One region of the Heyndrickxia faecalis genome, then DNA from elsewhere that is predicted to be linked to it. Evidence: riboswitches for the same ligand, from Rfam matches in the RefSeq annotation. Region 1 holds a riboswitch; each other region holds the start of a gene.
What was found. Region 1 has a riboswitch for S-adenosylmethionine ahead of ABR335_RS02540 (YezD family protein). Riboswitches for the same ligand answer to the same signal wherever they lie in the genome.
Positions count from the first base shown of each region.

Region 2: another riboswitch for S-adenosylmethionine. It lies ahead of ABR335_RS14285 (methionine biosynthesis PLP-dependent protein); the one in region 1 lies ahead of ABR335_RS02540 (YezD family protein).
Region 3: another riboswitch for S-adenosylmethionine. It lies ahead of ABR335_RS03330 (sulfite exporter TauE/SafE family protein); the one in region 1 lies ahead of ABR335_RS02540 (YezD family protein).

Region 1 is NZ_CP158453.1:531,004-534,282, forward strand. It holds gene ssuC (aliphatic sulfonate ABC transporter permease SsuC) at 1-119, shown strand, start outside; gene ABR335_RS02530 (ATP-binding cassette domain-containing protein) at 134-892, shown strand; gene ssuE (NADPH-dependent FMN reductase) at 913-1,452, shown strand; gene ABR335_RS02540 (YezD family protein) at 1,541-1,720, opposite strand; SAM riboswitch class I at 1,836-1,942, opposite strand; gene ABR335_RS02545 (bifunctional GNAT family N-acetyltransferase/carbon-nitrogen hydrolase family protein) at 2,427-3,279, shown strand, end outside.
Region 2 is NZ_CP158453.1:2,965,517-2,968,795, reverse strand. It holds gene ABR335_RS14295 (ABC transporter ATP-binding protein) at 1-615, shown strand, start outside; gene ABR335_RS14290 (ABC transporter permease) at 606-1,745, shown strand; SAM riboswitch class I at 1,854-1,973, shown strand; gene ABR335_RS14285 (methionine biosynthesis PLP-dependent protein) at 2,051-3,166, shown strand; gene metC (cystathionine beta-lyase) at 3,163-3,279, shown strand, end outside.
Region 3 is NZ_CP158453.1:722,828-726,106, reverse strand. It holds gene ABR335_RS03335 (amino acid permease) at 1-1,002, shown strand, start outside; SAM riboswitch class I at 1,415-1,522, shown strand; gene ABR335_RS03330 (sulfite exporter TauE/SafE family protein) at 1,612-2,568, shown strand.

The sequences.
Region 1 (3,279 bases):
AGCTTGATGTTGTCGTTTTGAGTATTGTCTTATATGCCCTTCTTGGAAAACTGTCCGACTGGCTGGCAAAAATCGCAGAACAACGATTGTTAAAGTGGCACCCGTCATATCAAAAATAAAGGAGGAGGAAACGATGCCGAAAGAAAAGGCGTTTGCTGTAGAGATTGAGGGGCTGGAGAAATCATTCGGCAGCCATCGCATCCTGCGCCATCTTCATTTAAAAATAAGAAAAGGGGAATTTGTTGCGATTGTTGGGAGGAGCGGATGCGGCAAAAGTACGCTTCTCAGGCTGCTTTCAGGACTTGAAGCGGCAAGCGGCGGAAAAATCCTTATAAACGGGGCGCCTTTATCCGGCAGAAACGGATCGGCAAAAATGATGTTTCAGGACGGCCGCCTGCTCCCATGGAAAACCGTGCTTCAAAATGTCGGGCTTGGCCTTGCGGGCGACTGGAAGAACAAGGCACTTGAAATGCTTGGAAAAGTCGGGCTGGAAGGGCGTGCAAATGATTGGCCTTCGTCTTTATCCGGCGGCCAGAAACAAAGGGTGGCACTGGCGAGGGCATTAATCCATGAGCCGGACATCCTTCTCCTCGATGAACCGCTTGGGGCGCTCGATGCATTAACCCGGATTGAAATGCATGCGCTGATCCAGTCGCTTTGGCTTGAAAAACATTTTACGGCCATATTGGTGACACATGACGTGGAAGAAGCAGTCGCCCTCGCTGATCGGGTTGTGTTAATCGAAGAGGGGGAAATTGCGATGGATTATCCGGTAAAACTTCCTTATCCACGGAAAAGGGACCACGCCCTCTTTTCAGCAACGACCAATCATATTTTAAACCGCATTTTAGGGAACAACGGCCATCAGCTGTTGCACGCAATGAAAAATTAAGGAAGAATTGGGGGATTCATATGGCGGAAAAAGTGGTACTGCTGAACGGGAGCCCTTCTGCGTATACGAGATTAAATGGGATCCGTGATTATATCAGGGCCGGGTTAAGGGGGCACGGGTACGAACCGGAGCTCATCAATATTCGGGAACTTCCGGCCGGCGATTTAATGAATGCCCGGCAAAGCCCGCCCATCACCAGGGCATTAAGAAAAGTAGAAGAAGGCGATACGGTAATCATTTTGACACCGGTCTATAAAGCGTCTTATTCCGGATTGCTCAAGACATTTCTGGATCTTTTGCCGCAAAATGGCTTATCCGGCAAGCAGGTGCTGCCACTCGCCATGGGCGGTACATTCGGCCACTTGCTCGCGCTCGATTACGCCTTGAAACCGGTTTTGGCCTCACTCGGGACAACGTGCATAGAAAAAGGGGTGTTTATTCTCGACCAACAAGTGAAAAAAAGGGATGGACTCTATGAACTCGACCGGCAAGCAGCTGACCGCCTGAATGCTGCTTTAAAAACATTGTTTCCGCAAACTTCAATATCTTTGTACTCATAAACAAATCCGGCATTTGGACGATATCCAAATGCCGGCATTCGTGTCGTACGAAAAACGGGGAAAGCGATAACCGGAGTACCGGCGCCCGTCATCCCATCTTTTGGTTGGGAAGTGCCGCTTTTTTCTTTTCCAGTGCAAACCGGACTTTCTCGGTTGTTTCGATCTGTGTGATGTTCCCTTCATGGATCGAAATGACCACTGTTCCAAACTCCAGTTTTTGCAATGATTCCATAATGCGGGCGATTTTTGTTTCATCAATATGAGCCATTTTTCACTACCCCCAAAAATAAATTTCGTGTGTGCCTGGTGGTCCGGCCGGCAATTCGGATGATCCAAAAAAGAAAGGCCCCCTTCAAGAAAGTTAAGAAGAGGGCGCACTCCTTAACTTATCTTCCAAGCTTGACGCTTGCTGGAATTAGCACAGTATTCCCAAAAAGAATCTGTTGCTGAGGTTTCCTCGGGCCAGTCCCTCCCCCTCTCTTGATAAGTTGTATAGCAAGAAAATAATTTGTTAAAACTATGATAAATAATATTATTCCGATTTGTCAACTTATATTTTCAACATTTCGGTTTACTCGAAGGGCAGGTAAGTGAAAAAATGGGAAGACACTCCATCATCTCATTGTACACGGTGAAATGAACATCTAGAGAGAGGTATTCCAATTGCTGGATGATGAAAGGATACATAGGGATTGCTGAACGAATCCGATTCTGAGTTTGTACCCAATTTGTCTGCAGCTCTCTCAAAGGAAAATGGGCGATTTTTTCTTCTCCATATGTTGAATCGGCTTTCGAGTGCAAGCTTTTCCCTGGATTTGTTGTAAAATCCTTTTAATAGGTGCGGAAAGCTGTCAGCAGCCTTGCTAAATCTAGGAATATTACTGACTTAGCAAGCCCTACATAGAGTTTTTTTGAGCAAAACCGTTCCGGATAGGGTATGATAAAAAGAAAAAGTGTGTTAAGGGTGTGAGATTGTGCCAGAGACAGATGTATCCAAGTTTGAGAAGAAAATCGAGGTGCGGAACATCCGGTTCGAAGACATTGATGATATTATGGCATTGTCGAAAAAATGTTTTCCGGGGATGGAGCCGTGGAAACGCGAGCAGCTCGAGAGCCATATCCGGATTTTTCCGGAAGGGCAGTTTTGCGTGGAATACGAAGGGAAAGTTGTCGGTTCCTGCTCCAGCTTAATTGTCAATTTCGATGAATACGAGGATCAGCATACATGGGATACGATCACCGCGAACGGCTATATTACCAACCATAATCCGCACGGGCTCAACCTGTACGGCATTGAAGTGATGATCGACCCGGAATACCGGCGCATGAAGTTCGGGCATCGATTGTATGAGGCACGGAAAGAGCTTTGCCGGAAAATGAACCTTCAAAGCATCATCATTGGCGGCCGGATTCCGAATTACAGCAAATATAAAGACAAAATGACCCCGCGCGAATACGTGGAAGAGGTTGAGATGCACAATATATATGACCCGGTTCTTTCCTTCCAGCTGCTTGAAGGGTTCCAGATTATGCGGATCAACAGGCAGTATTTGCCGGATGATACAGCATCCGCTTCATTTGCAACGCTTATGGAATGGCATAACGTTGATTATTTGCCGAAGTCCCGCCGTGTCTATCATGCTTCGTTCCCGGTTAGGATTACAGCAATCCAATATATGATGAAAAAAATTGATTCCTTCGATGATTTTGTCAGACAGGTGGAATATTATGTCGATGTGGCAGCGGATTTCGGTTCTGATTTTGCCGTTTTTCCGGAAATTTTCACCACGCAGCTGATGTCCTACCTGGAGGAAAAGCGTCCTGACC
Region 2 (3,279 bases), 1.1 Mb from region 1:
TTAAAACTTGTACAAAGATTATGGGAGAGCAAACAAGAATGTGGCGCTGTTATTGAAAAATTAAGCATGGGTTCCTATATCGACAAAAGGGTTTCAAAATATTCGCTTGGCATGCAGCAAAGGCTGCTATTTGGGATGTGCTTGATCAGTTCTTGTGATTTGCTATTGATGGACGAGCCGATGAATGGGCTGGACCCATCCAATATTAAACTGATAAGCAAATCCATTAAGCAACTTAGAGACGAAAATAAAATTGTATTATTTTCTTCCCATATTCTGAACAATGTTGATGAATTATGTGATCGTGTCATCTTTTTAAAGCAAGGAAGAATGGTTTACGAAAGCAGAAAAAATAATCCGGACTTTAATAAATACATCATCATTAAGCTAGAGAATGGGAATGATGCAGATAAAGTTCTTTCCCTGTTTAAAGATGAAGAGATTAAAAATGCCACAGCCAATGAAGTATGGGCGGAGATAGATTCGAGTAAAAGCTCCTTTGTGGTAAATCAGGCATTCGAACAAGACATGAAATTTAAATCATTTTTCATTGGGCAAAAAGGCAGCCAACAAATTTATGAGGAAATATACGAAGGTGAAGATAAATGGGGCTAATCAAGTTAGAGACATTGCGATTCATTAGAAATAAAAAAAATATGACTGTTTTTATTGCTGCTATTTTGATTGTTTTCGTTTTGTTTGCAATTACTTTCGTAGGAGCAAAGAGAACGGACCCGCTCAATGAATATCAGGATAACAAATCCTTACTGGAAAATGCCATTTCACACATGGAATCAAATCCAAATAAGAGTGAAGCAAAGAAGAAAGCACTTGCGGGTTTGCAGGAGGAGTTACGCCTTCGTACAGAACAAATACAAGCTCATGAAGCAGGGGATTGGAAGCAAGAACTGAAATTGCAGATCGCTTTAGATAAAAAATTAATTGCCGGGATTAATGCCGGAAAAATTGTTTTTGGTAATAAAAAAATTGTTCCGCAGACAGAAAAAGCAATACAGCTCAATACCATTCTGCTTAAACAAAATATTCATCCGGTAATAGAGTCTTTCGAAACCCCGGGTATTAACTTTACATATCGCATTCTTTTTTACGTATTCCCGTTCTTAATGCCTCTTCTCATTGCTGTTTTAATTGGTGATATTTCAACAAGAGACAAACAAGGCGGTATTAATCATTTTGTGAATGTTTTGCCAGTGAAGCTCAAGAAAATATTGGATGCGAGAATCTTCACTTCATTTGTTTACAGCTTGGCCATCACGATTGTTATCCTGGTTGTTGCGCTCATTATTGGCAGCATCATAAGCCATTTGGGCAGTTGGAAGTACCCTGTGGCGATCAATCTAAATGGGACGGAAGTATTGTGGATTTCAATTGCCCGGTTTTTGGGCAGATCGCTTTTACTAATCCTATGTCTTCTATTATTTATTTCTGTTTTCACCCAGTTTTTAAATACCTTTATTCGAAATCAATTGCTTCTAATGCTCGTTTTGGTGGCTTGTTTTTGTTTCGAGGAAATGATGAGCGGATTTAAGACAAAGTTGTATGCTGTTATGCATATCATCCCTTTTACATTTGTGGATGTGCCGAATATAGTGAATGGAGAAAGTGCAGCAAAATTCAGGAATGAGTATATCAATACTACAGACGGAGTCATTACGCTTCTCCTTTCATCATTGCTGTTTTATTTTCTCACCATATGGATTATCCATAAGAAAAACAAAATTTAAAAAAAGCTTGACGAATCCGAAAAAAAGGGATAAATTGAACGTAAGCAATTTTTAGGTTCGTTGTGTAATTTCTTTTGCGGCGTTGATGGCAAATTTCATATTGGTATTTTCTTATCAAGAGAGGTTGAGGGAATGGCCCGATGAAGCCTCAGCAACCTTCAATGCTTTTACGCATTGAAAAGGTGCTAAGTCCTGCAAGTTATGGGATCATAACTTGAAAGATAAGAAGATGGTTCATGTACGAAAGGAATGGCCTTCTTCTTATTGGAGAAGGCTTTTTGATTTTAAGTGAGGGAGTGTCCATCATGTATCATACAGAAACAAAACTTGCACAAATCGGAAATCGCAGTGACCGCGTGACAGGTGCGGTGAACCCGCCTGTTTATTTTTCTACCGCTTACCGCCACGAAGGCATTGGGCAGTCAACCGGTTTCGATTATTCCCGTACCGGCAACCCGACGCGTCAGTTGCTTGAAGAAGCGATTGCGGATCTGGAGGGCGGGGACCGCGGGTTTGCGTGCAGTTCCGGCATGGCTGCGATTTTCACTGTTTTATCTTTGTTCCAGGCCGGCGATGAGTGGATTGTGAGTGATGATTTATATGGCGGCACCTACCGCCTGCTGGAGCAGGGATATAAAAAATGGGGGCTTTGTTGTAAGTACGTGAATACGTGCAACCCGGAAAATATTGAACAAGAGATCACCCCGAAAACGAAAGCCATCTTCCTCGAAACGCCGACAAACCCCCTCATGCAGCAGACGGATATCGGCGCAGTGGCTGAAATTGCGAAAAGGCACGGAATCCTGCTGATTGTAGACAATACTTTTTACACCCCGCTTTTGCAGCAGCCGATTAAAGAAGGCGCTGATATTGTAGTCCATAGCGCGACGAAATATCTTGGCGGGCATAACGACGTGCTGGCCGGTCTGATCGTGGCAAAGGGTGCTGAACTTTGCGAGCAGCTTTTTCTGTACCATAACGGTGCCGGCGCCACCCTCAGCCCGTTTGATTCGTGGCTTCTGATGCGCGGCATGAAAACGCTGGCGCTTAGGATGGAAAAACACGAAAAAAATGCAAAAGCTGTGGCGGCATTTTTAAGCGCGCATCCGGATGTAAAAGATGTGCTGTATCCAGGCCGCGGCGGGATGCTTTCTTTCCGTGTAAAAGAAGAATCATGGGTCGACCCGTTTTTACGCGGCCTGTCTTTAATTACATTTGCCGAAAGCCTCGGTGGGACGGAAAGTTTTATCACTTACCCGGCTACACAGACGCATGCCGACATTCCGGAAGAAAAACGGATTGCCTCAGGCGTAGACAATTGCCTTTTGCGCTTTTCAGTCGGAATTGAAGATGAACGCGATTTGCTTGCAGATATTGAAAAAGCTTTTGCCAACATTCACGAAGGGGTGCAAACACGATGACAAATGAAGATTATTCTTTTCAAACGAGGCTTTTACATAACAGCCACAAAATAGACCCGGCGACCGGTGCGGTAAGTGTGCCGATCCAGCATGCTTCGACATACCACCAGGCG
Region 3 (3,279 bases), 190 kb from region 1:
AGCTTCCTGCAATTCTGGGTTCCCCAAGCGCCATTGTGGCTACTCAGTTTGCTCTGTGCTGCTTTCGTGGTCGGCATCAATTTAATTGAAGTGAAGTACTACGGCGAATTTGAATTTTGGATTGCCGGCATTAAAATTATCACGTTGATCGTTTTTATCCTGCTTGGTGCTCTGATTTTATTCGGTTTATTCCCCGGGACATCTTCCACGGTGTCTAACTATACCGCGCACGGCGGTTTTTTCCCGAACGGGCTTCACGGTACGTTCAGCGCTTTTCTGATCGTTATGTTTTCATACGGCGGCGCGGAACTAATCGGCGTTACCGTTTCGGAAACGAAAGACAGCGAAAAAGTGCTGCCGCGTGTCATTAAACAGACCGTTGTCCGTGTCATGCTTTTTTATATTTTGCCAATCCTGATCATTTGCGGCATTATCCCATGGAACCAGGTTTCTTCCGTGGAAAGCCCGTTTGTGCAGGTATTCAGCCGCACCGGGATCCCTGCTGCCGCCCATGTGATGAATTTTGTGCTCTTAACGGCCGTTCTTTCTGCCGCCAATTCCGGTATTTATGCCACTTCGCGCACACTGTTTAACATGGCGCAGTCCGGAGAAGCGCCGCGCGCCTTTTTAAAAATTTCCCGGAAAGGCGTCCCGCTCACCAGTATTTTGCTGACCTCGCTGTTTATTTTAGCCGGCGTGATTCTGGCCTATCTTACGCCGGATGAGGTCATCAGCTATTTGATGACCATCCCGGGATTTACCGTCGTCCTTGTCTGGATCGCCATCTGTGCAGCCGAACTGCGGCTCCGGAAGTCGTATGCAAAATTGCCTTCCTTCCGTGTAAAAGGGTATCCTTTCATGGTCTGGATTGCGCTGCTTGCACTCTCGGGCATTTTCCTGTCCTTTTTGCTGGGCGGCGGCAATCCGATTGGAACAAGCGTCTGCCTCGCTATTTTAATCGTGCTGGTCGTCCTGTCACTGAGAATCAAAGGAAAGGAATAGGCTCCAGCAGGCTGTGTTGATAAAACCGGTTCACTTGGGCAGGGAAAGGACAGAAATCAACTGTGCGATAAGCGGGCACAAACAAGCGGGGTTGATTAAACCGTTTTCTGGGCGGGAAGGGGGCAGGCACGGGTGTGCAGCTCGTACAAACTGCCAGAATGGGACGGCCTGCTAACCCGTTTGGACTCTTTTTCGTTTTGTGAAGCAAATGAAAGCGGCCATGATGCCCCGCCTGATCCTGATGACCTGCTTTTTAAAACCAATCCAGCGTAAAGAAAAAAACTCCCGACAGAGCGTGATCTGATGGGAAGTTTTTTTCTTTATCCCCCCATTCGTATAAATCCGATAAAAAAACTTGAAATAATTATATTGACTTCCATTTATTTTCTGATAAAATTTTAAACAACAACATAACTTATCAAGAGCGACGGAGGGATCTGGCCCTATGAAGTCCGGCAACCTGCAGCGAGCAGCAAGGTGCCAATTCCAGCAAAATGGGTACCATTTTGGAAGATAAGCGCTTATCCTTTACTCGCTGTCTTTCCGTAAAAATGGCGGAAAGATTTTTTATTTCTGCAAGGCCGGCCGTTTGAACCAGGATAGGCCCTGATGCGTATAATTCCTCTACATCAGGATGAATCAAATTTATGGATGAAGAAAGCGGGGAACATGAACATGCAAAAATTAATTGTCTTAGCACTTGTCGGCCTTGCCGCGCAATTGGTGGATGGATCTCTTGGAATGGGTTACGGGGTGACTTCAACCTCACTTTTGCTAGCTTTCGGGATTGCGCCGGCTGTCGCGTCAGCTTCTGTGCATTTGGCGGAAGTTTTTACAACGGCGGCTTCCGGAGTTTCACATATGAAATTTGGGAATGTCGATAAAGGGATCATTTGGAAACTGGTTGTACCTGGAGCTGTCGGCGCCTTTCTCGGGGCAACCGTGCTTAGCCATCTTCCTGCAAGCACATTAAAACCGTACATTTCTATTTTTCTGATCGCCCTTGGCCTCTATATTCTTACCCGGTTTCTGTTCAATACGCGCGGGGCGTCGAAAGTCAAAAAGCAAACCAGGTCAAACATATTTTTTATCCCACTTGGCTTTGTCGCAGGATTTTTTGATGCAACGGGGGGCGGCGGCTGGGGCCCTATCGCCACACCGGCTTTGCTGTCCAGAAATGACATCGAACCGCGGAAAGTGATCGGCTCGGTGGATACTAGTGAATTTGCTGTATCCTTGGCATCAAGCATCGGTTTCCTCTTATCCCTCGGCGCTATGCAAATTAACTGGATTTGGACGATCGCCCTCATGCTTGGCGGCCTGATCGCCGCGCCGATTGCAGCCTATCTGGTTAAAATCCTGCCGGCTCATTTGCTGGCTGTCATTGTCAGCGGCATGATTGTGTTCAGCAACGTGCAAACTTTATTAAAAATGGCGGGCGCCGGTAGCGGCTGGTACGGCGTTACCTATACAGCCATTGCGGCAATATGGGCCATCCTCATTTTCTATACAATCAGAAGACACAAACGGGCAGTTGCCAGCGCCAGCGTAAGCGTCACAGAATAAGGAATGTTTTCGGGCAAGGGATCCATTGCCCGGATTGTTTTTACCCAAACAAATTTTGGCAAAGAATGAACATAGACGCTTCTATTTGAAGGAACAGTGCCTTTTTTGCTCGCTTCCTTAATGTAGAGGCGCTCTATGTTAAGAAACAACGTCTTTTTACCGCGCTTCCTTTACGTAGACGACCTCTATGTTAAGAAACAACATCTTTTTACCGAACTTTCTTAACGTAGACGGCCTCTATGTTAAGGAACAATGTCTTTTTACCTCGCTTCCTTAATGTAGACGCACTCTATGTTAAGAAACAACGTCTTTTTTGCTTGCTTCCTTTACGTAGACGGGCTCTATGTTAAGAAACAGCACCTTTTTCGCTCGCTTCCTTTACGTAGACGGGCTCTATGTTAAGGAACAACGCCTTTTGACCTCGCTTCCTCAACATAGACGGCCTCTATGTTAAGGAACAACACCTTTTTTGCTCGATTCCTTAACATAACCGGCCATGTCGCTACCACACAGCACCAGCAAAAATTATCCATCATAACTTTTTTCGAGATAGCACGCCTAAGTGAAGGCAGCCGCAACTCTTTTAGTGACAAACAAAAAGCGTTCTGCATGAAGATCGATCAGAAATTTTTTGCGGATCCAAACATAGCTTAGCCCCTGCCACATATATATCATTTAAATAGAGGCAAAAAACATGGCTTAACCCGCGCC